Regions from separate parts of the Ensifer sp. PDNC004 genome, predicted to be linked through region 2. Evidence: riboswitches for the same ligand, from Rfam matches in the RefSeq annotation. Region 2 holds a riboswitch; each other region holds the start of a gene.
What was found. A riboswitch is a leader RNA that binds a small molecule or an ion and turns the genes downstream of it on or off. The one in region 2 is predicted to bind cobalamin.
Positions count from the first base shown of each region.

Region 1 (5,747 bases), on a different replicon from region 2:
CGCCGAGCAGTTCCATCTTCGATCGCGACGTCTCGATCGAAATCACGTCGGCATCCATTGCCGCGATCGCCGGCATGATGTCGTTGAACTCCGAGTAGCACATATGGGTGTGGATCTGGGTGGCGTCGCCGACGCCGGCGGCGCTGAGGCGGAAGCACTCCACCGCCCAGTCGAGATAGGCCTTGCGGTCGGCGGCCTTGAGCGGCAGGCCCTCGCGCAGCGCCGGCTCGTCGATCTGGATGATGGCGATGCCCGATGCCTCGAGGTCCCTGACTTCGTCGCTAAGCGCCAGCGCGATCTGCCGGCACACCACCGACCGCGGCAGGTCGTCGCGCACGAAGGACCATTGCAGCATGGTGACCGGACCCGTCAGCATGCCCTTGACCGGTCGATCGGTCAGTGACTGTGCAAAGGCCGCCCATTCGACCGTCATCGGGTTTGGCCGAGAAACGTCGCCGAAGATGATCGGCGGGCGCACGTAGCGCGAACCGTAGCTCTGTACCCAGCCACTTCGGGTAAAGGCGTAGCCCGAGAGCTGCTCGCCGAAATACTGCACCATGTCATTGCGCTCGAACTCGCCGTGTACCAGCACGTCGATGCCGATCTCCTCCTGCCAGCGCACCGCCTGCTCGGTCTCCCGGCGCAGATAGGCGGTGTAGTCGACATAGCTGAGTTCGCCCTTGGCATGCAGGGAACGGGCCTGCCGTACTTCCGGCGTCTGCGGGAAGGAGCCGATCGTCGTCGTCGGGAAAAGCGGCAACGGCAGCGCGTCCGCCTGGAGCGCGCGACGGGCCGGGAAGGGAGACCGGCGCTCGCTGTCGGCTGCCGTCAGCGCCTTCAGTCGCCCGGCAACGAGTGGATCATGGATCCTGAGCGACGTCAGACGCGCCTTGGCAGCTTCGCTCGATGCCGCAAAGGCCCTTTCCGGATGGGCAAGCCCCGGCTCGAAGGCGCGGGCAAGAAGGCTCAACTCGTCGAGCTTCTGCACGGCGAAAGCGAGCCACGAGGCAAGCTCCGGGTCGAGCGCCTGTTCCAGGTCGAGGTCGACGGGCACATGCAGGAGCGAGCACGAGGGCGAAAGCTCGATCCGGTCGCGGCCATGGGCGGAGATGAGCGGCTGCAGGCGGCGCAACAGGCCGGCAAGATCCGTCCTCCAGACGTTGCGGCCGTCGATGATGCCGAGCGACAGCACTCGGTCAGCCGGAGCGGACTGGAGGAGGACCTCGATCTGCTGCGGCGCGCGCACGAGATCGACATGCAGGCCCGCGATCGGCAGCGCCAGGGCGCTCACCATATTGTCGCCGATCGCGCCGAAATAGGTCGCAAGCATGATCCGGAGCCCGGGAACCTTCGCCCGGAACGTATGATAGGCAAGGTCCAGGGCCTGCCTTTCCCGGTTGGTGAGATCGAGCACTAGGCAAGGCTCGTCGATCTGAACCCAGTCGGCGCCGGCATTGGCAAGTTCGGTTAGCAGCTCGACGTATACGGGAAGCAGGCGCTCGATCAGGTCCAGGGGATCGAAATCTCCGCCCTTCGCCTTGCCGAGCTTGAGGAAGGTCACCGGGCCAAGCAGGACCGGGCGGGTTCGATAGCCGAGGGCTTCGGCCTCGAGAAAGGCTTCGAGCGGCCGGTTACGCGTCAGCGCAAAGCGTTGATCCGCTTCGAATTCGGGCACCATGTAGTGGTAGTTGGTATCGAACCACTTGGTCATCTCGAGTGCGGCGTTGCCGCCGTCACCCGCATGCGTGCAACCGGAAGCGCAGGGCGAACCGGTCGAGCCGCGCGCCATGGCGAAATAGGTATCGAGATCGACGGGACCGCCCTCCCAGCCATAGGCGGCCGGGACCGCACCGACGAGCACGGCAGTATCGAGCACGTGGTCGTAGAACGAGAAATCGTTCGAAGGGAGGATGTCGATGCCGCGCGCCTTTTGCGCCGCCCAGTTTTCGGCCCGAAGCCGGCGGCCGACGTCGAAAAGGTCGTCACGGCTGATCTTGCCGGACCAGTAGCGTTCAAGCGCGAATTTCAGTTCGCGGTGGCGGCCGATGCGCGGGAAGCCGAGATTGGCAGTCTTGATGGTCATTTCCTTACCCCGAAGGTTGAAGGGCAAGGCTTGAATGCGACGCATCCGCGACGCGAGAAGGGTCCCGCGTCGTCAACGCGCCCCATCGGACACCCCGCCCGTGGACGTTGTTTATCGCGGCAGGTCTCCTGGCTTGCGGGTCAACGCGGACCGTTCCGTCTTCCCGAGGCGTCTTCCTCAGTGACATCATCGAACGGCCGCTCTCCGCCTACAGTTGCGGGGGCAGCTCCGGCCTGGGCGCTTGTCAGCGCCGCACCGAATTCCCTCTTAGCTCCGCCCCGCCGGATGGCGAGGCGCAGAACCACGATGTCGGGAACAATGCCCTGCAATCGCTCGGCCGTCAATCGCATAAAGAAATGCTTATGTCTTTATTCTCTCCGGCCTGGGCGCGGGGCGAAACGCGGGCAATGCGCGGTCCTTCGCTGCAAACTGCTTTCGCGGCGGGTTGCACCGGCACGGGCTTGGGCTCCTCCGGCCAGTGCCACGGATCCGCGGTGTCGCCGACGCGCGCACGGATATGTTCCTGGTCCCGCGTCAGGCCGATATCCCGGAGCTGGAACTCGTTGAACGTGTCGATGGCGACCGGAGGACTGAGGGTCCTGTCGGCCCAATTCAGGGCATGGTAAATCATTGATCGCACTGCGCTAAGCATTGCTATCCTCACTTCTCTACAAGGCGTGTGTTCGCGAAAAAAGTGAGGTTTTTTGCCGTTTCGCGCAAAGCGATTTCTCGCATGCTGGCATAAAGAATGCTTATCTCAGCGTCATGAGCAAGATTCCCCCTATGAGTGCAGTGCGCGCCTTCGAGGCCGCCGCCAGGCACCTGAGTTTCACCCGCGCCGCCGAAGAGCTTGGCATGACGCAGGCGGCCGTCAGCTATCAGATCCGGTTGTTGGAGGAACGCATCGGCGCGCCGCTCTTTGTCCGCCTTCCGCGCGAGGTGCGGCTGACCGGTGCCGGGCGGCAGCTGGCGCCAAAGGTAACCGAAGCGATCGATCTTTTAGGGGCGGCCTTCTCGGAGATTGCCGACAAGACCGAACATCACCTGCACATTTCGGTGCTACCGACCGTCGTTTCGAGCTGGCTCGGCCAGCGGCTCGCCACCTTCCAGACCGCGCATCCGAACATCAGCATCAGGGTCCACATGTCGACCGAGCTGGTCGATTTCAAGCGTGACGCTATCGATCTCGCGGTGCGCAGCGGTGCCGGCGACTGGCCGGGAAACGATGTCTTTCCCTTGTTTCCGCTCGATTACGTGCCGGTCTGCACGCCGTCCTTCCTGGAGAAACATCAACTCAAGGAGCCCGCCGATGTTCTGAGGATCCGGCGTTTCGGCAATGCCAACTGGTGGCGGCGGTGGATGATCGAAACCGGCGTCGAGCCGCCGGCGAGCAATGGTACCGAGCTGATCTTCGACGTCCAGGCGATGGATGTCGCCACCATCCTGGCGGATCACGGCATGGCGATTGCCGTCTCGACCTTCCTGATGGATGAACTGAAGAGCGGCCGGCTGATCCGGCCGTTCGAGCATGTGGTGCGCGACGGCCGCGCCTATTGGCTGGTCTATCCGCAAAGCACCAGGCGGCAGAAGAAGATCCAGGCCTTTCGCGACTGGGTCGTCGCCGAAGCAGACGCGTCGAATGCGATGCTTGCGACCGTCATGGAGCAGTCCTGTCCGGCATCTTTTCGGGGCAAACTCGGCGCAAAGTAATGAGCCTGGGGAAAGAAGACGCAGACGCATCTGGTGCGCGCGTGCCGGTTCGCGCCGGCCGGGCTTCTGAAAATGACGCTTTCATGGAGAAACTGAAAATCAGCTGAGAACGGCTGTTACCAAACTGACATGGCGGCTCCCTAAAGACTGCGGCCAACCGCAGAGAAGGGGAGAGACAACCCTCCGACGCGGATACCGCAAGCCATTGTCGGAGGCCCGTTTCCATGAAAATCGTCCAGATCAGCGACACCCATCTCAGCCCCGCCAAAAGCCATTTCAACGGCAATTGGGAACCGGTTCGCGCCTGGATCGAGGCGGCGGCGCCCGATCTCGTCATCCACACGGGCGATGTCACCATCGATGGTGCCGACCACGAAGACGACATCACCTTCTCGCTCGATCTGATCGGTCAGCTCTCGATGCCGGTCGCGATCGTTCCCGGCAATCACGATGTCGGCCATCTACCGGGCTCGCACCAGCCTGTGGATCCCGTCCGGCTTGCCCGCTGGCGCCGTCTCGCTGGTCCGGACTACTGGGGCCGCGACCATGGCGACTGGCGGCTGCTCGGCCTCAACAGCCTGCTGATCGGCTTCGAAGACGACGAAGAAGACAGGCAATTTGCCTGGCTGGAGGAGCAGCTGCTTGGTCGCGACGGCCGCCGGGTGGCGGTCTTCGCCCACAAGCCGCTCTTCGTCGACGACCCGGCCGAGGGCGACACCGGCTACTGGGGCATCCGTCCCCGCCAGCGCCAGCGCCTCTTTGATCTTTTCGCCGAAGCCGAGGTGGCGTTGCATGCAAGCGGTCACCTGCACTGGGCCTGGACCGGCGAACATGCCGGGACGTCGCTCGTCTGGGCGCCGCCGACCTCCTTCATCATCGACACGCTGGAACGGCCGATGCCGGGCGAGCGGCTGGTCGGTGCCGTCGTGCACGAACTCACCGATGCCGGCGTGACCAGCGAAATCGTCGCGGTGCCGGGTCTGACGAGCCACGTGCTCGACCCGATCGTCGAGGAGGTCTATCCGCTCGCCGCCAAGAAGAAGGTTCGCGTGGAGGCAGCGCAATGAGCGTGCTTTCGCTGGATGGCATCACCAAGTCCTATGGCGGCAACGCCATCCTGAAGGGCGTCAGCCTGGAGGCGGAAGCCGGCGAGTTCATTGCGCTCGTCGGCCCTTCCGGCTGCGGCAAGAGCACGCTTCTGCGCATCGTCGCCGGCCTCGATCACGGCGATGCCGGCGAGATCGTGATCGGCGGCCGCAGTGTCGCGCGGATGGCGGCGGCCGATCGCAACGTGGCGATGGTGTTCCAGTCCTACGCGCTCTATCCGCACCTGACCGCAGGTCAAAACATTTCGGTGCCGCTCGCCATGCGGCGCCTGACGGCGATGCAGCGCTTGCCGGTCATCGGCAATCTCCTGCCGGGGCAGAAGCAGATCCGCAGCGATATCCAGCGCCAGGTCAAGGAGATGGCCGGAGCGCTGAAGATCGATCATCTGCTCGACCGCAAGCCCGGCCAGATGTCCGGCGGCCAGCGCCAGCGCGTAGCGCTTGCCCGCGCCATGGTGCGCCGCCCGGCCGTCTTCCTGATGGATGAGCCGCTCTCCAATCTCGACGCCAACCTGCGCGTCCATGCCCGCGGCGAAATCGTGGACCTGCACCGCCGCGCCGGCGTGCCGACACTCTATGTCACGCACGACCAGTCCGAAGCGCTGTCGATGGCCGACCGCGTCGCCGTCATGATCGGCGGCAATCTCTTGCAGCTGGCGAGCCCGAAGGAGATCTACGACAACCCCTCGCATATCGAGGTCGCGCGCTTCCTCGGCCAGCCGAAGATCAACGTGCTCGAAACCCGCACGGATACGGCAAGCATCGTGCGCTTCGGCGATCTCGTGCTTCTGGCAAGCCGCGGGCAGGCGCCGGATGCGGCGGTGAAGCTCGCGATCCGCCCGGAATTC
Region 1 covers NZ_CP070352.1:1,329,473-1,335,219, forward strand. Annotated here, with positions in the region: gene metE (5-methyltetrahydropteroyltriglutamate--homocysteine S-methyltransferase) at 1-2,083, opposite strand, end outside; cobalamin riboswitch at 2,184-2,404, opposite strand; gene JVX98_RS05930 (hypothetical protein) at 2,424-2,714, opposite strand; gene JVX98_RS05935 (LysR substrate-binding domain-containing protein) at 2,867-3,793, shown strand; gene JVX98_RS05940 (metallophosphoesterase) at 4,018-4,860, shown strand; gene JVX98_RS05945 (ABC transporter ATP-binding protein) at 4,857-5,747, shown strand, end outside.
Region 1: linked by a shared signal. The riboswitch ahead of metE (5-methyltetrahydropteroyltriglutamate--homocysteine S-methyltransferase) and the one ahead of JVX98_RS08025 (CbtB-domain containing protein) in region 2 are both predicted to bind cobalamin.

Region 2 (5,747 bases):
CGACGCGCGTATTCCCAAGCCCTGACGGCGGGATGGGCTCAGAGGTCAAGACGCGTGCAGGCGCCGGCAAGGATCCACTTGCCGGCGCTTTTCGTCAGGCACGGGCGAAACCGAGAATGAAGAACGCCAGCGCGCCGATCGACGCGAAGGTGCGCACGTGGTTCCACCAGACCCAATCGGTCAGATAGCGCTCATGCCAGAGATCGGTCGCCGCCTGACCGGGGGCTGCCGCGGCGAGCGCGTCGTTCATCGGCACGTTGAAGACGATGGTCACCAGCAGCACGCCGACGACATAGGCGACACCGCCGGCGGCAAGCCACCACCTCCCCTCGCCGCCCGAGAGGAAGGCGACGACGATGAGCGCCAGGGCGAGCAGGGCCGTGCCCATGAAGGCGCTGAGGAAGATCGGGTTCTGGATCACGACATTGATCGCATTCATCGCAGCGATCCCCTGCTCCGGCGGCAGCCGCGACAGGGCCTGCATGATGCAGACCGAGAAGATGAAGAACAGCCCGGCCATCAGGCCGGAGCCGATCGCGGCGGCAAACGCCAGAGCGGGGATCAGGGGGATCATGCGGCAAGACTCCAAACACCAGTTGCTGCGGTTTCCCGAGCGTAGGCTGCAAAGTCACGCGGACGCCGCCCAAGCACATGCTCGACATCGGACGTCAGGTTTGAATTGCGCCCGTCGAGCACCGAGCTGAAGAGATAGCGGATGAGTTCGACATAGTCATCAGGCACGCCGTCGGCCTGCAAGTGTGCCGCGAAGTCGGCAACCGGTATCGCCTGATAGGAGATCGGGCGGTTGGCAGCCGCGGCGATTTCGGCCACGGCGTCGGCAAAGGTCATCAGCCGCGGGCCGGTCAGCGAATAGACCTTCCCGACATGGCGGTCGTCGAGAAGCGCTTCGACAGCGACGTCGGCAATGTCGTCGCAGCTGATGAAAGGCTCGGTCACCGTGTCCACGGGCAGGAAGACGGAACCGCTCAAGACACCCTCGGCGAGGAACCCTTCGTCGAAGTTTTCGAAGAACCAGCTGCCCCGGATGACCGTCCAGTCGGCGCCGGAGGCCTGCAGCGCGCGCTCGGCCGCTTCCGCCTCGTCCTCGCCGCGCCCCGACAGCAGCACCAGCCGCTTGACGCCGGCGCTGACGGCAAGGCTCGAGAACTTGGCGATCACCTCGACGGAGCCCGGTACCGCCAGATCCGGCTGGAAGCAGACATAGATGCGATCGACGTTTTCAAGGACCGGCGCCCAGGTCACCTCATCCGTCCAATCGAAGGAAGGCGACGCCGAACGGGCACCGATGCGGACCGCTATGCCCCGCTCCCGAACGCGCTCGGCCACCCGCCGCCCCGTCTTGCCGGTACCGCCCAAAACCAGTGTGATCTTCTGAGACATCGTTTCCTCCTGAGGTTCCACCAACAAATATGAGCATCTCTCACATTTGCAAATGTGATAAATCCTCGTATTTTAGGAGTCAAGTCAAAATGTGAGCATTACTCATGATTCCAGATGCAAGCCCCGCCACGCTTCCCGCCGACGACGAGCCTGCGCTGCGCCGGACACCGAGCCAGAAGCGCAGTCGCGAGCGCGTCGAGCAGATCCTCGCCTGCGCGACGGCGCTCATCCAGGAAAAGGGCAGCGACGCCATGCGCATGAGCGAAGTCGCTGAAAAGGCTGGAATTTCGATTGGCTCGCTGTACCAGTACTTCCCCGACAAGGCGGCAATCGTGCGCACGCTCGCCGAGCGCTACAATGCGGTCTGCAACGAGTGCATCGCGGCCGAACTGGCCAAGGTGACCTCGATCGCCGAGCTGCGCGACGCCTTCTCGCTTTTGTTCGATATCTATTACGAGATGTTCCTCGCCGAGCCGGTCATGCGCGACATCTGGTCGGCGATGCAGGCCGACAAGGCGCTGCGCGAAATCGACCTTGCGCAAAGCCGCGCCGGCGGAAAGCTGCTTGCCGATGTCTGGGCCCGGCTTGTGCCGGAGACGCCGCGCGAGGAAATCGACAGCGCCGCCTTCCTGATCATGCATCTCGGCGACTGCACAATGCGGCTTGCAGTCTCGGTCGAGCGCGCCGAGGGCGACCAGATCGTCGAGGCCTACAAGCGCATGACCATCAAGGATTTTGTCGCGGATGGACCGCGCGGCGGCGCGCACTCAATTGACAACTCCATGACACAATCCTAATCATCTGGGATCGATTGGTTCCCGGGACGCGAACGTGTTTCGGGAGTAAACGGGAATGTGACGGATGGACCCAATCTGGGCATTCAAATCACGGCCGACCCCGCGACTGTAGAGCGACGTCGATCCACCGTTCCGGAGCGATCCGGAAGAAGCCACTGGCAAGACCGCGAGAGGGCGGCCGAGCTGGGAAGGCGAGGCAGATCGAGGGCATCGAGCCCAACGCCGTGAGCCAGGAAACCTGCCACTCGATGCGGGCATAGGGCCCAACCGGGAATTTCCCGATGCCATCACGGAGGTTGTCATGGCTACGTCTACCATTTCGAGCACCCCGCTCTCCCTCAGCGATCGTCTGACCGCTGGCGTCATCGCGCTCTTCATCGGCGCATTCCTCGTCTTCGGCGCCGGCCTTGCCAACTCGGCCGTGCTGCACGACACGGCGCACGACACCCGCCACTCCTACGGCTTCCCCTGCCACTGACCGATGCATCGGAACGTGAACAACGTTCCGCATCGAACAATCTGCGGACCTGAACGCATCCGGCCCGAGCCGGATGTCGGTTTGTCTGCATTCCGGTTTTTCCGGCGTGCGAAAGCCATCCGCAGCACAGGCAAAATGGGAAGGCTCAAGGACCGCGCCGCAGCGCGTGGCTTTTGTCGTTATCGAGGGATTTCAAGATGATTGTCAGAACGCTTCTGGCCGCGATCGTGGCTGGATTGATTGCCGGTGTCTTCATGACCGGCGCCCAGGAATTGCGCGTCACGCCGCTGATCCTGCATGCGGAAGAATTCGAAGGCGAGGCTCCGGCCCCCACCGAACAGCCCGCCGCCCAGCCGGGTGCGGCACAGCCTGCCGCGGAAAACCACGACCAGCATTCGTCGCTCAAGGCCGTGTCGCCGCTCGGCGCCTTGCTCGACGCGCTGTCGCCGATCACGCCCGCCTATGCCCATGAGGGCGAGCACGAGGACGGCGGCATCATGTTCGGCATGAGCCGCTTCTCCGGCACGCTGATCGCGAACCTCGTCACCGGTTCCGGCTTCGGCCTGCTGCTCGCCGGCGTCAGCCTGGTGATCGGCTACCCGATCACGCTTCGGAACGGCGCGCTCTGGGGCGCCTGCGGCTGGCTTGCCGTGCACATGTTGCCGGCGATCGGCCTGCCGCCGGAACTGCCTGGCTTTCCGGCCGCCGAACTGGGCGACCGCCAGACCTGGTGGCTCGCAACGGTGGCGCTTTCGGCCGTCGGCCTTTATCTCGTCGTCCTGCGCGAGGAGATCGTCTCCAAGGTCACGGGCCTCGTGCTGATCGCAGCGCCCCATGTCTATGGTGCGCCGCAGCCGCTCGACATCACCAGCAACGTTCCGGCCGTGCTCGGCGCAGAGTTTGCGGTTGCCGCACTCGCCACCACGCTCGCCTTCTGGATCGTGCTCGGCGTCGTCTCCGGCTTCATCAACGAGCGCTTCGTCAAAGCATAGTGATCGCCGATCACGGATTGTCAGCAAACCGACGGCGGGGTTCAGGCCCCGCCGTTTTGCATGAGATGCGTCACCAGCCGCGCACGGCGATCTTCCGGCTCCAGCAGGACGCAGGTGTCGCAGAAGCTGCCGCCCTCCGTCTTGAAATAGAGACAGCAGCCGCAGCGGATCCGATACTGGCGCGAAATGTGTTCACCACTTGCCGGATCGACAGCCGCAATCTGCTCGTAGCAAAGCTCATCAGAATAGAGCCGCGAGCCCGGCCGCTTGACGATTGCCAGCGCCTCGGCCATGCCGCGCGCCTCTTCCCCGATCGCACGGCCGATTTCGAGGAACGCGCCAGCCAGGGCATCCGCCGCGAGCCGCCACTGCGCCCCGCTCGAGAGGCCCGTCCGTGCCTTCAGGACAGCAATGACGGGCGTCAGATGAGCGATGAAGCCCTGTTCGAAAACGCTGACGTCCTCCTCCCGACCCTTGCGCTCCGTCGCCGGCGGCTGGAGGCAAAAACGATAGCGTTTGCCCGCGACTTCGGCACCACGGTGAAGCCGTGCCCAATCCTCGAAACGAACGCCGGCGACCTCCAGCTGCAGCCCGGCACCGAGATGGAACGCGCCAAGGACCACGCTCAGCTGACGGCTATAGAAGGCGATCAGATGCGCCGCACGGATCCGGTCGGTCATGCCGACCCCGAAGAAATCCTGATAGGCGAGCCCCGCCTCAAGGCCAGCGCTGCCCGCAGCCCAGAAGTCGTCCGGCGCGCTGAATTCGCTCGCCGCCGACCCGAGCGAGACGGCAGCCTCCGGAAACTGGGCACGCAGATGGTCCGCGACGGCCAGCGCCTGCTGCGCAAAGGGGGCCGCGATCTCCGCTGTCGGCCGGTGGTCGTTCAAGCGCATGCCGTCTCCGTCGCCCATCCTCACCCCTTGGCGCTGGATGCGGGCGGATTGCCACGCGCACCCTCCCCCTGCCGCAGCCAGCCACCGTCGAAGCCGGCTCGTTGAAGGCCGAGGCGGATCGCCGGTATGCCGCGCATCAGCGCCCAGACAAGGCCGCTTCGCCAGTTCTCGATCATCATGACAACGAGGCCCTGGTCAAGACCGACCACCCGCGCATCGATCCAGCCCTCCGGCCCGCCGCCACCAAGGCTCGGATTGAAGCCGCCGGGAAACCGCCCCTCGTTCAGAAGTCCCGGATAACTCTCCGCCATATGCACGAGAGAGGCCTGCGCCGCCTCAGGCTCGAACGGCAGGCAGGCAAGCGGCGCCCAGGGCACGAGCGTGCCGTCATCAGGGCCGTAGGGCGCGCCGCGGTTGACATAGCCGAAAAGCTGCTGCTGGCGGCCATCGCGAAGGCGCACACGGACGCGCGGCGCATGGCAGGCGCTGAGACCCCACAGGTGTTCGCCATATCCGGCAAAGTGTCCGGGATTGGAACGCGCATGGTCCCGCTGCAACGCGATGGCGCGCCGGGTATTTTCGAAATAATCCGTTCCCCGCTCCCGCATCGGTCGGTCGGCCAGCCCGCGCAGATCGAGCCAGGCCTGCGGGAAGAGATGGATGAAGAGCGGCGCCGCATGAAGGTGCGGCCGGCCCTCGACGGGGATCCAGTCATGGGCCTCGGCATAGGCCGCATAATGCTCCGGTTCGATCGCATGCTCGGGCGCGCCGAGTGCCAGCACATAGAGCAGCAGCGCTTCGCTATAGCCCCGCCAGCGATGTTTCAAAAACCGCCCCGGCGGCCGCCAGCCCATCGTCAGCGTATCGCCGCGATTGAGCGCCCAGCGCCAGTCAACCCGCGCATAGAGCCGGTCAGCAAGCGCACGGATCTCGCCTTCGACCGCGTCATCGCGGCGGAAATAGGCGGAAGCGGTCAGGACGCCGGCGATCAGCAGCGCCGTATCGACGGTTGAAAGCTCGCTCTGCCAGGCGCGCTCGCCGGTCCGCATGTCGAGGAAGTGGTAGTAGAAGCCGCGATAGCCGGTCGCCTGCCGGTGGCGGGACTGCGGGCCTTGGGCAAGGAAGCGCAGGGTCGTCACCACCCGCCGCGCCGCATCGCTGCGCGAACGCCAGCCGCGCTCGA
Region 2 covers NZ_CP070353.1:19,993-25,739, reverse strand. Annotated here, with positions in the region: gene JVX98_RS08045 (SRPBCC family protein) at 1-25, shown strand, start outside; gene JVX98_RS08040 (DUF1772 domain-containing protein) at 95-574, opposite strand; gene JVX98_RS08035 (NAD(P)H-binding protein) at 571-1,401, opposite strand; gene JVX98_RS08030 (TetR/AcrR family transcriptional regulator) at 1,506-2,198, shown strand; cobalamin riboswitch at 2,197-2,459, shown strand; gene JVX98_RS08025 (CbtB-domain containing protein) at 2,500-2,676, shown strand; gene JVX98_RS08020 (CbtA family protein) at 2,874-3,668, shown strand; gene JVX98_RS08015 (ferric iron reductase) at 3,710-4,564, opposite strand; gene JVX98_RS08010 (glucoamylase family protein) at 4,585-5,747, opposite strand, start outside.

Region 3 (5,747 bases), 520 kb from region 2:
CCGGGCTGCAGTACGGTGTTGCCGTCCGCTTCGATGATCTCGCTGCCGCGCCGGACCCGCTCGACATAGACGCGGATGCCGGGAAGCAGGTTCTTGACCGGCGTCCCGGTCAGGCCGCTTGCCGCATCGATCCGGTAGGCCCGAAGACCGAAGTCGTGGTAGGCGCTGGTGATGCCGGGCTCGGCGCTGGATGTGCCGCCGCCGAGCTTGGCCTCGTATTCCCGGCAGGCCGCCGGAAGGTCGATGCCGAGAAGCTTCGGACCGAGTTGGGCGAGGATGATCGCCGAGCCGATCGTGCCCCAGATATACGTGACCGCGTAGGCGATCGGGATCTGGTCGGAGAAGGTCTTGGCCTGTTCCGGTGTCAGCCCCAGCGAGTTGATCTGGTCCGTGGCGACGCCGATAGCCGCCGAAATCGTCTGCGAACCGGCATACATGCCGGCGCCGTAGCCGAGCGGAAGCCCGGCGATTAGCGCGCAGAGATAGGGAACGATGAGGCAGAGCACGAGGACCGAGAGCGCAAAGGCGATCTGTTTCGGCCCGTCGGTGCTTAGGCCCCGCACGAATTGCGGGCCTACGCCGTAGCCGACGGCGAAGAGGAAGATCAGGAACAGGGTTGATTTCAGGTCACCGGAAACCTGGATGCCCAGCTGCCCGATGAGAACGCCCGCAAGCAGCGTGGCGGTGACATTTCCAAGGTTGAACCCCGCGACCTTGATCGGACCGATGAGGAAGCCGATGCCGAGGGCGAGGAAGACGGCGACGGGTGGATAGGTCCGAAGCGTGTCGACGAAAAAATCGATGGGGTTCACTGCTGCTATTCCCTTCAGAAAGTTGAGTTTCCATCACTTCATTTCGGGATCTGCGCGGCTAAGTTGAGCTTGTTTTCGGATCTTGTCGATGCCCAATCTTAATTCCGGCAATTGTTGCCTCGGTCGTCGAAATTCTCAACCGGCATAGGGTTACGTGAGCGTAACGTATGTTACATTTCAGCGGTTTTACTTGGGGTGCGCACTCGCAGGCGCCGCGATGCGTCCGCCGCCTGCAATCGAAAGACGGATGCGCGCGGCCGGATCGCGCCGGAACTTCAACTCTGGTGTTGTAATTCGTAATGTATCTCGCAACGTGAGGCATTAGGTATTTTCTCTTGGCTATGCTTGAACATACGGCTGGAGGCGCAAGGAATGATGGGCCTTTCTGCTTGCGATAGGGGCGACAGAACTTCGAAGGGTTGAGATGAAACGCGGCATCGTCGCCGCAAGCGCGGCCGGTTCGTAAGGTGACGAGGAGGGGGAGCAATGATGGATGAGGTTATCCGTAGGCTGGGGGCGCTTGGCGTTCAGCTTCCAACGCCGCCGAAGCCGCTCGGCGCCTATCGCGCGGTGATCGAGGCGGGCGAGATGCTTTATGTCTCGATGCAGGGGCCGCTGCTCGACGGGCGCTTCGTGCATACGGGGCTGCTCGGGCGCGACGTGACGATCGACGAGGGGCGCAAGGCGGCCGAGCTGGCGGTGCTCAACGCGCTGGCGCAGATCCACGAACATCTCGGCCGTTTCGAGCGCATTCGCCAGATCGTCCGGCTTGAGGGGCATATCGCCTGCACCGAGGATTTCCTTGATCATCCGAAGGTGCTCGACGGCGCCTCCGAGTTTCTGGCTGCCGCCTTTGGCGAAAGGGCCGGCCATATCCGCTCCGTCTGCGGCGTGCGCAACCTGCCGGGCAACGCCGCGGTGGCGGTGACGCTGACGGCCGAGCTCTTTCCGCCGGAGTTCTGAGGCGGCACGGCCGCCTGTCGGCCGCAAGGCGGATTTCGGCCGTGGAGCGTCGGATCGTGTCCGACGCTCAATTTTCGGCTTGCATGATGTAATGTTATTTAATAACGAATTGTGCATGACGATACGCCGCATGTTGATAGATCCTTCCCGCCTATGCCGTGCGGTTGTCTCCCCCGCCGATTCATGCGAGGAAGGCGGTGATGGTGCTGCGTCCGCGACAATGCGGAGGCGGCTGAAAAGGGAACACGGAACGGACGACCCTGATGGGGCCGAAACCGTGGCTGCCCCCGCAACTGTGAGCGGAAAGCGCATTCACACCATGTCACTGGCGATCAGCCGGGAAGACGTGGATGCGCCACGACCCGCGAGCCAGGAGACCTGCCATCGAACCGATCAACCACAACGGACGGGGTGTTCCGATGGAAAAGAACTGGCTTTCGCACGACGGCTATCCGTCCTTCTGCCGTTTCGCCATCTCTTGCCGTCAGTCCGGCGGAGGGCAGGAATGGCTGAGCCGAATTTCCGACAGCACAAGATAACGGTCTGCACCGATTGCCGCTTCACCGGTGGCCCCTGCGCGCCCGGTGCCGAGCTGATCAAGCGGCTGAACGGCAGCATTGCCGCACTCGGCGCGCCGCTCGATCGTGACTTCTCGATTGCCGGCACGGTGTGCATGGCGGCCTGCACGCGGCCCTGCACCATCGCCTTCCAGGCGACGGGGAAGGCAACCTATCTCTTCGGCGACGTCTCGCCGGACGAAGACATCGACGATCTCGTACGCTTTGCCACAACCTATGCGGAGCGTGGCGATGGCATGACGCGGGCGGCCGAGCGGCCACGCGGGTTGAAAGGCAAGACGCTTGCCCGCATCCCCGCAGCGATGCTCGTTTCCGAAGACCTCGGCGGGCACTTCCAATGAGGGCGCGGGGAGGGATCAACCCATGAGCTGCACGGCGACGGGAGCGGCACTCAAGGTCGAGGGCCTCCACTGGGGGCCGCGCGCGGGGCTGACGCTGGTCAAGGACATCGGCTTTTCGATCGCGGCGGGCAGCCGGCTTGCGATCCTCGGGCCGAACGGTGCCGGCAAGACCTCGCTCCTGCGCTGCCTCTACCGGGCGGTGCAGCCGAACTCCGGCCGTGTTTCGGTCGATGGCATCGATCTCTGGTCGATCTCGGCGCGCGAGGCAGCAAGGACGATCGCCGTCGTCCTGCAGGAAATGCCCGGCGACTTTCCCTTCAGCGTGCGCGACGTCGTCATGATGGGGCGCATTCCGCGGCGGGAAGGCTTGAGCGGCTGGAGCGATTTCGACCGCGATCGGGTGCAGCATGCGCTGGCGCATCTCGATCTCGCGCATCTTGCCGGTCGCCAGTTCTCGACGCTTTCGGGCGGTGAGAAGCAGCGGGTGCTGATCGCCCGCGCGTTGGCGCAGGAGCCGCGCATCATCATCCTCGACGAGCCGACCAACCATCTCGACATCCGCCACCAGCTCGAAATCCTCGAGTTGCTGCAGACGTTGAAGCTGACGATCGTCTCGACGCTGCACGACATCAATCTCGCCGCCGAGTTTGCGACCGACGTCGCGATCCTGACTGCCGGGCGGCTGACGGCCTTCGGCACGCCCGAAGAGGTGCTCAGCCCCGGCGAACTTTCGGCCGCCTTCGGCGTCACTGCCACCGTTCACAATGCCGCCGCCGGCGGCGCCCGCTTTTCCTTTTCACTTCCTCGACAGGGATCTATTTCATGAAGATCAATATTGCCCCATTTTCCCTCCTTTTCGTGCTGGCCGCCGCCACGCCGGCGCTCGCCTATCCGGTCACGGTCAAGAGCTGCAACCGCGAGGTGACCTTCGACGCGGCGCCGCAGCGCGCGATCGCCAACGACGTCAACCTGGTGGAGATGATGCTGGCGCTGAGGCTCCAGGATCGCATGGTCGGCTATACCGGCGTTTCCGGCTGGAAGACGCTGGACGAGAAGCTGCGCGAAGGCGTCAAGGAACTGCCGGAGCTTTCGGAGAAGTATCCGACCAAGGAAGTGCTGCTCAACGCCGACGCCGACTTCCTCTTTGCCGGCTGGAACTACGGCATGAAGGTCGGCGGCGAGGTCACGCCCGAAACCTTGGCGCCCTTCAAGATCGGCGTCTACGAGCTGACCGAATCCTGCATCCACGTGATGGCCAAGGCAAAGCCGACGATGGACGACATGTTCGTCGATCTTCTCAATCTCGGCCGCATTTTCGGCGTCGAGGATCGCGCCGAGACGCTTGTTGACGGCTACCGCCGCCAGCTTGCCGAGATCACCAAGGCGAATGCCGGCAAGGCAAAGCCGACACGGGTCTTTGTCTATGATTCCGGCGAGGAAAAGCCGTTCACCTCCGGCCGCTTCGGCATTCCGACGGCGATGATCGAGGCCGCCGGCGGCGCCAACATCATGGACGATGTCGACAAGAGCTGGGTGGAGATCTCCTGGGAGCCGGTGATCGAGCGCAATCCGGAAGTGGTGGTCATCGTCAACTACGGCGAGGTGAAGGCCGAGGACAAGATCGCCTTCATGAAGACCAATCCGGCATTCAAGAATGTCGATGCCGTCAGGAACGATCGCTTCGTCGTGCTCGACTATGTCGAGGCGACGCCTGGGCCGCGCAACATCGACGCCATCGCCCGTCTCGCCAAGACCTTTCACGGCGAAGGCCTGTAACCGATGCTGGCTGAGGATACGTCGGCTGACACCGTTGCGGTTTCGCGTGCCGCGTCTCAACGGGTGGCCCGCAGCGGTCTCGGCCTTGCCGCGGGCCTGCTGCTGCTTCTCCTGACGGTGACGGCCGCCGTATCGCTCGGCTCGGCGCAGATCCCGGTTGCAACCGTCTGGTCGATCATCGCCAGCAAGATTTCGCCCGGTAGCGTCGATGTCTTCTGGTCGGCGGGCCGCGAGAGCATCGTCTGGGACGTGCGCCTGCCGCGGGTGATGTTGGCAGGCCTCGTCGGGGCCGGACTGGGGCTGACGGGCGCCGTGCTGCAGGCGGTCACGCGCAATCCGCTCGCTGATCCGCATCTGCTCGGCGTTTCCTCCGGTGGAGCGCTCGGCGCGATCGTGGCGCTGCTGCACACCGGCATGATCCTCGGCCTTGCCACAGTGCCGCTCTTTGCCTTTGCCGGCGCGCTGCTCGCAACCGTGCTGGTCGCCTATGTCTCCCGCGTGCTCGGCAGCAGCGCCGACCGCCTGGTGCTCGCCGGCGTCGCGGTCGCCTTCGTCTTAACGTCCGTCGGCAACCTCATGATTTTCCTTGGGGATCCGAGAGCGACCCACACGGTCATCTTCTGGATGCTCGGTGGCCTTGGTCTGGCGCAATGGTCGCAGCTCGTCTATCCCGGCGGGGTGCTTTTCGTTTCGCTCGCCTGGCTGATGATCCGGGCGCGCGAGATCAATGCGCTCGCCATGGGCGACGAAACGGCGATGACGCTCGGCATTCCCGTGCGCCGCTTCCGGCTGACGCTGTTCGTCGTCACCGCACTTCTGACCGGGGTGATGGTCGCCTTTTCCGGCGCGATCGGTTTCGTCGGGCTGATGGTGCCGCATTTCGTGCGGCTCCTGGCCGGCAGCGACAACGTCAGGGTCATTCCGCTTTCGGCCTTCTTCGGGGCGCTGACGCTCATCCTTGCGGATCTGACGGCCCGCGTCATCATGGCGCCGGAGGACATGCCGATCGGCGTCGTCACCGGGCTCGTCGGCGGCATCGCCTTCATTGCCATCCTGAAGCGACGCGCGTAAGGCGGGTAGGAACACATTATGGACAAGGGCCGGTTATGGACAAGGGCCGGTTCCGGCCTATGTGTTAGCGCAGCCGAGGGATCGGCGACTGGCCCGCATGAGGAGCATATGGCGAACGAAGCTGACATCTGCACGCCGCAGGACGTTCTGGACTTCTGGTTTGGCGAACTCACCTATGACGACTGGTTCGGGACGAGCCACGAACT
Region 3 covers NZ_CP070353.1:536,722-542,468, forward strand. Annotated here, with positions in the region: gene aspT (aspartate-alanine antiporter) at 1-812, opposite strand, end outside; gene JVX98_RS10590 (RidA family protein) at 1,299-1,775, shown strand; cobalamin riboswitch at 1,960-2,176, shown strand; gene JVX98_RS10595 (DUF1636 domain-containing protein) at 2,281-2,694, shown strand; gene JVX98_RS10600 (ABC transporter ATP-binding protein) at 2,717-3,520, shown strand; gene JVX98_RS10605 (ABC transporter substrate-binding protein) at 3,517-4,470, shown strand; gene JVX98_RS10610 (iron ABC transporter permease) at 4,474-5,541, shown strand; gene JVX98_RS10615 (DUF924 family protein) at 5,650-5,747, shown strand, end outside.
Region 3: linked by a shared signal. The riboswitch ahead of JVX98_RS10595 (DUF1636 domain-containing protein) and the one ahead of JVX98_RS08025 (CbtB-domain containing protein) in region 2 are both predicted to bind cobalamin.

Region 4 (5,747 bases), on a different replicon from region 2:
ATCGAGCCCATAGGTCGCGCCGAAAATCTTGTTCGCCAAGGTCTGGAGAACGGTCAAGACGGGTATCGGCGTTTCGCCGATGCAGGTTCCGGCAAGAACGGCGGCAAACAGAGCCAATGTCGCCTTGGCTGCCCGGCCAAGCCGGGAAGCAGGGGCGCGCCGCGAGAGGCTGGTCTTCACTTCGCCAACCCGAAATCCTTAAGCGCAGCTGAGAGAACTTCGATGCCGGCAACCGTTCTGATCGTGGCGTCCATCGCGTGCGCATCCATGACGACGATGCGGTTGTTCTTCACCGCATCCATCTGGCTGGCAACCGGATCGGTCTTCAGGAACTCGATCTTCTTCAGGTAGTCGTCGGCCGGAAAGCGCCGGCGATCCATCTTGGCGATGACGATCATGGTGGGGTTGGCCTTGGCGATCGTTTCCCAACCGACGACCGGCCATTCTTCGTCCGAGCCGACCACGTTGCGGATGCCGAGCTTATCCATCATGTAGGCAGGCGCTCCCTTCCGACCGGCCACATAGGGATCGATGTCCATCTCCGCGCTGGAGAACCAGAATGCCGCAGACACATCCTTCAAATTGAGCGCCTTGGCCTGCTCGATGGCGTCGGCCTCACGCTTGGCGAGTTCTGCGACGAATGCCTCGCCCTTGTCCTGAACATCGAAGATCTGCGCGAGTTCACGCACGCCCTGATGGATGCTGTCAGTCGAGAAGAGCGCGCTTCGCGTGCCGTCCACACCCACCGAGTTGTCCTTGGCGACGCAGTCGGCCGGAAGGACATAGGTCGGAATTCCCACTTCGTGGAACTGGGTTCGGGTCGCAACGATCCCTTCGGGGCCGACGTGCCAGACGAACTGCACGGCGACGAGCCCCGGCTTCTTGGCGACGACGCTTTCAAAGCTCGGGTCGTTGTCCGCCAGGCGCGGAACCTTGGCATTGACCTCGGCAAATTCCGGCAGCACGTCATTGAACCAGACCGACGTGCCCGTAACCTTGTCGCCGAGGCCGAGCGAATAGAGAACCTCGGTTGCCGCCTGCCCGACGGTCGCCGAGGTCGCCGGTGCCTTGTCGAAGGTGATCGTCTCGCCGCAATTGTCCAGGGTCAGCGGATAGGCGGTGGGTTCGGCAGCAGCGGCGGTGGCGAAGAAGGCGAAGCCAGAGGCGGCAAGCAGGAAACGCGAAGCGGTCATGGCACATTGTCTCCGATCTGTTGATCGCGCGGATCGGAGGGGACGAGCCAGGACGCAATGATCGAACCGATGTTCAAGAGAACATCGACAGCCGGCACTTGTGGCGCGACCAACGACATCGACAACCTCCCCGGACACCCCGCCCGGCTTGTTCAGTTACAGGTGTCGGTAGGTCTCCTGACTGACGGGTCTTGGCTCCCTCTCGGCCTTCCCGGACCATCGCCCAGTGGCATTTTTCGAGAGAGGACTGGCCGCCTACAGTTGCGGGGGCAGTTTCGTTTCGCGGCGAGCCGCGGCGAATTCCCTGTTATTTCCTTTCGGAAACCGACGAGAATTCCCTACTCAACGAACGAGTGGAGCGCAAGCATGAAAGCGGCGCTTTCAAAACCACCTGCCAAGAAAGGTAGAAATTCTTTCGCGTCTCGTAATTTCACTAAATATCACTCCCCTCAAATAGCGAGAACATTGGCGATTGTCGAAAACTATACGCAAATGAATACTGTTTAAGTGATCCTTAATTCACACCATCTTCAGACTTACCCTTCGAGGCCAGTCTTCAGCCGGTCGAGAATGGTCACGACATGGGCGGCATAGTCGCTGATCCAGCGCTCGTGAATGTGCTTGATCGGCAGCGCATTGAGATAGTTCCAGCGCTCGCGTCCTGCCCGCCTGACGATGATCAAGTCGGCGTCCGCCAGCACCTTCAGATGCTGCATCACGGTGCAGCGATCCATGTCGGAAAAGGTCGCGCAGAGCATGCCCGTGGTCTGCGCCTCGCCCTTGAGACGATCGAGCATCGACCGCCTGCGCGGGTGAGCCAATGCCTTGAAAACCAGATCTTCGTCCTGCTCGCTTGACATGTTATGTTTTCACAACATATTGAAACCGGACGCAACGGAGACGGCGCCGATGAGACCGGTTTGCGAGCTTTCGCGAGCACTCCAACCGAGCCTGATGGCTGGATGCCGTCGATCGGAGTTCAGCCTTGCACCGACACCTCAAGCAAACCGCCCAAAAGGGAGATGATTGAGAATGCTGCCTAAGATCGTTTCAATGGATGAGTGGCAAGCCGCACTCGAACAACAGATTGCCAGAGAGAAGGCACTCACCCGCGCACGCGATGAAGTGAGTGCCGAGCGCCGGCGCTTGCCGATGGTCAGGATCGACAAGGACTATTCGTTCGAGGGGCCCGAAGGCACGGTAAGCCTCGCCGACCTCTTCGACGGACGGCGGCAACTGATCGTCTATCACTTCATGTTCGCGCCCGGATGGAAGGCGGGCTGCGACGGCTGCTCCTGGGTCGTGGACGCGATGACCCATCCGGCGCATCTCAACGCACGCGATACGTCCATCGTGCTGATTTCGCGCGCGCCGCTGGAGACGCTGCAGAAATACCAGGCCCGGATGCAGTGGCAGCACCCGGTTTGGTACTCGTCCTTGGCGAGCGACTTCAACCACGACATGGGAGCCACGGTCGCCGATCCGGATGACCCGACAAGAACCAGCGAGCGCCATGGCGTCAGCGTCTTCCTCAGGGACGGCAATCATATCTACCGCACCTATTTCAACGGTGCGCGTGGCGTCGAGTATCTCGGCAGCATGTGGACCTATCTGGATCTGACGCCCTACGGTCGCCAGGAAACATGGGAAGCCTCTCCCGTGGGATGGCCGCAGACAGAACCCTACGTCTGGAACCGGCGGCACGACGAATACGGGACCGAACCGGCCTTCTGATTGTCCGCGGCGGCGAGCATGGAATTGTCGAGCCGCCGTTCCTACGTCTTGTCTGGCCGATCGCCAGACCTGCGTCATTGCCGCGCGCCCCGAACAGGGATCGCGGCAATGGTGAAGTGATGCCGCCGGCCCGGCAGGGAGCGCCGAATGTGGGGATGGATCGCGCTTCTAAGAGGCGCGCCGATGGGGGCGGCAATCGATGGGAAACGAGACGCAAAACCGCAAGGACGGTCCGGCACCGAGCGGCAAGAGGTTTTGGCGGCGACGCGGCGTTCGGATTGCATCGATCACGTTGGCCGCCGTGCTTCTCCTGGTGGTCGCGCCGCTTGCCGTCATTCTCTACCCAACGCTGAAGAGCTATCCCCGGAGCGACTTTCCGGCCGCAGCTTCGCGACTGGAACGCAACAGGCAGGACCTTGCCCATCTGCGGCGCCTGATCGAGGTTGACCGAAGCTTCTCGCCAGCCGCCCAGGCGGCGTTTACGGGCTCCCTTGATGCGATCGAACAACGGGCCGGCGATCTCGACCGCGCCGGTCTGGCGATGGCGGCTGCAAAGGCGGTCGCGCTCGCCGACAATGGGCACACCAGTGTCGTCGGGCTTGTCGGCGGCCACAGTTTCAATGCGGTTCCGATCCGCCTCGGCTGGTTTGCCGAAGGCCTGTTCGTGATCGCAGCGACAGGCGACCAATCGCACCTTCTGGGCGGAGAGATCCTTGAGGTGAATGGACGGACGACGGAGGCCTTTGTCGATGCGCTGCGGCCCCATTTCGGCGGACCCGCCAATCTCGCCAGGGAATTCGTCCCCAATATCGCAATTTCGCCGGAACTCCTCCATGCCGCCGGCCTTGCCGACAGCTCGCAGGAAAGCGCCTATCTCATCCGTCTTAAGGATGGGAACGTCGCGCAGATCCCTCTTCTTGCCACGCCCGGCGCGCCGGAACCGTTAAACGCCCATGTCTGGCCGCGACGCGATTTCAGTCCCCTTTCGCAGACCGGTCGCGACGCCGGGTGGCGGCACGTGCTCGACGACGTCACGCTGCCGGCCTATCTCACGCGCCCCGACGCCAATTTTTGGCACCACTACCCCTTGCCCGATCTGCTCTATGTCCAGATCAACCGCATCAGGGATGCCACGCCGGAGGGCCTGTCGCAGGGGCTCGCCAAGATGCTGGATGAAGCGGAGAAAAAGCCCATACGCAATGCAGTCGTCGATCTGCGGTTCAACAATGGCGGCAACTACGAATTGACCGCCGATTTCTCGCAAAGGCTCCCGGCCATCCTGCCGCCTGACGGACGGCTGTTCGTGCTGACCAGCGCAAACACGTTTTCGGCCGCGATCAGCACGGCGGCGCGCCTGAGGCATTTCGGCGGCACGCGCACAGTTCTTGTCGGCGAGCCGATGGGAGACCGGCTGCAGTTCTGGGGTGAAGGCGGCCGCACGGTTTTGCCGAACTCGAAGATCACTATCCGCTATTCGACGGCCTATCACGACTGGGAGCACGGATGCAGCCTGTCGGGGATCAGGACCTGTTTCCTCTTGAATTACGCCTATGACGTTCCGGCAGGCCCGCTTCAGCCGGACATCCCGCGCTCGACGAGCTTTGCCGACTATGCCGCCGGCACCGACCCTGCAATGACCGCAGTCATGCAGGTCCTCATGGTGGGCCCCGCCGATTGAGGTGCCGCCTGTGGGGAGGCAAGCCACGCCTGGCCATTCCGGGCGGCGGCGGCTTCGCGCTGCGGCGACGCTTTACATTTTTTCGCCCGGTAGCTCGCTGGCTTGTTTGACCCAGTCCAGGAACTGCGCCTCGTCGAGTTCGTCGGCCTCATAGATGTCGAGATAGCGCACATCCGGCTGTTTCGACGTGCCGGGCGGCATGGGGCTGAACTGCGCGCCGCGGAAGAAAGCGACCTTCACGTATTTCGTCATGCAGTGAAAGCCGAGGAACCAGACATCCTTTTCCATGCCATAAAAGGGAGAGTTCCATTTGACCGCCTTTTCGACACCGGGAACGGCCTCAACGATCAGCCGGTCAAGACGCTTGCCCAGATCGCTTTTCCACCCCGGCATCGCAGCGATGTATTGCTGTATTGGCGCGTCTCCATAGCCCTTGGCGATCTGCGGGTTGCCGCCGGTCAGAAGGACGACGCCATCGGCCGACTTTGTCGGCGGCGTCTTGCGTCCGCTCGTTGCCCTTGGCGCACCGGAAGCAGCTTTCGATGCGTTCGTTCCGACTTTCTTCTCAGACATGCGCGGACCTCGACTGTTCCGTCAGTTCATCGCGGGTCGGATCCTCCGACACGGTCACGGAGCCCATACCCGAATGGCTATGCACGACACATAGTCATCCAGCTATGCATCGGTCAAGGATGAACCTTCAGCTTCAGCTGCGTTGCGGACTGCAACTCGATCCGCAAGCCGCTTCGCCAAGTATTGGCAATCGGCACGGCATCTCTCCATCGCCGTAGGGTCATGGCATGCAGAAGGTCGGGATCCCTGCGATCCCGGACATGTGCAGCAGCGGCTCGTAAAGAGCCACCATTCGGGATCTCGAGCGTGCTCTCCATCAACACCTTGACCGCCGGACACCACCTTGATGCCGTCATCCTCAGAGTGCTGAAAGAACGGATTACCGTTGCAACGGCGAACGCGCGCCGACCGGTCGAAGCGCCGGACAAGCTCGTCGACCACCTCCTCGACCAGCACCGCCTCAGCCTGCACTTCCTGAGCCTGCACGTGTTGACGGCCGCATCGCCTCGCCGCGAAGCCCTGCTTCTCGCCATCGATCGACCGGTCTCCCGCAAACATCTCCGACGGCT
Region 4 covers NZ_CP070354.1:476,223-481,969, reverse strand. Annotated here, with positions in the region: gene JVX98_RS30575 (iron ABC transporter permease) at 1-180, opposite strand, end outside; gene JVX98_RS30570 (ABC transporter substrate-binding protein) at 177-1,193, opposite strand; cobalamin riboswitch at 1,343-1,537, opposite strand; gene JVX98_RS30565 (helix-turn-helix transcriptional regulator) at 1,730-2,053, opposite strand; gene JVX98_RS30560 (DUF899 domain-containing protein) at 2,247-2,927, shown strand; gene JVX98_RS30555 (hypothetical protein) at 3,127-4,605, shown strand; gene JVX98_RS30550 (DUF1801 domain-containing protein) at 4,678-5,178, opposite strand; gene JVX98_RS32765 (hypothetical protein) at 5,401-5,747, shown strand, end outside.
Region 4: linked by a shared signal. The riboswitch ahead of JVX98_RS30570 (ABC transporter substrate-binding protein) and the one ahead of JVX98_RS08025 (CbtB-domain containing protein) in region 2 are both predicted to bind cobalamin.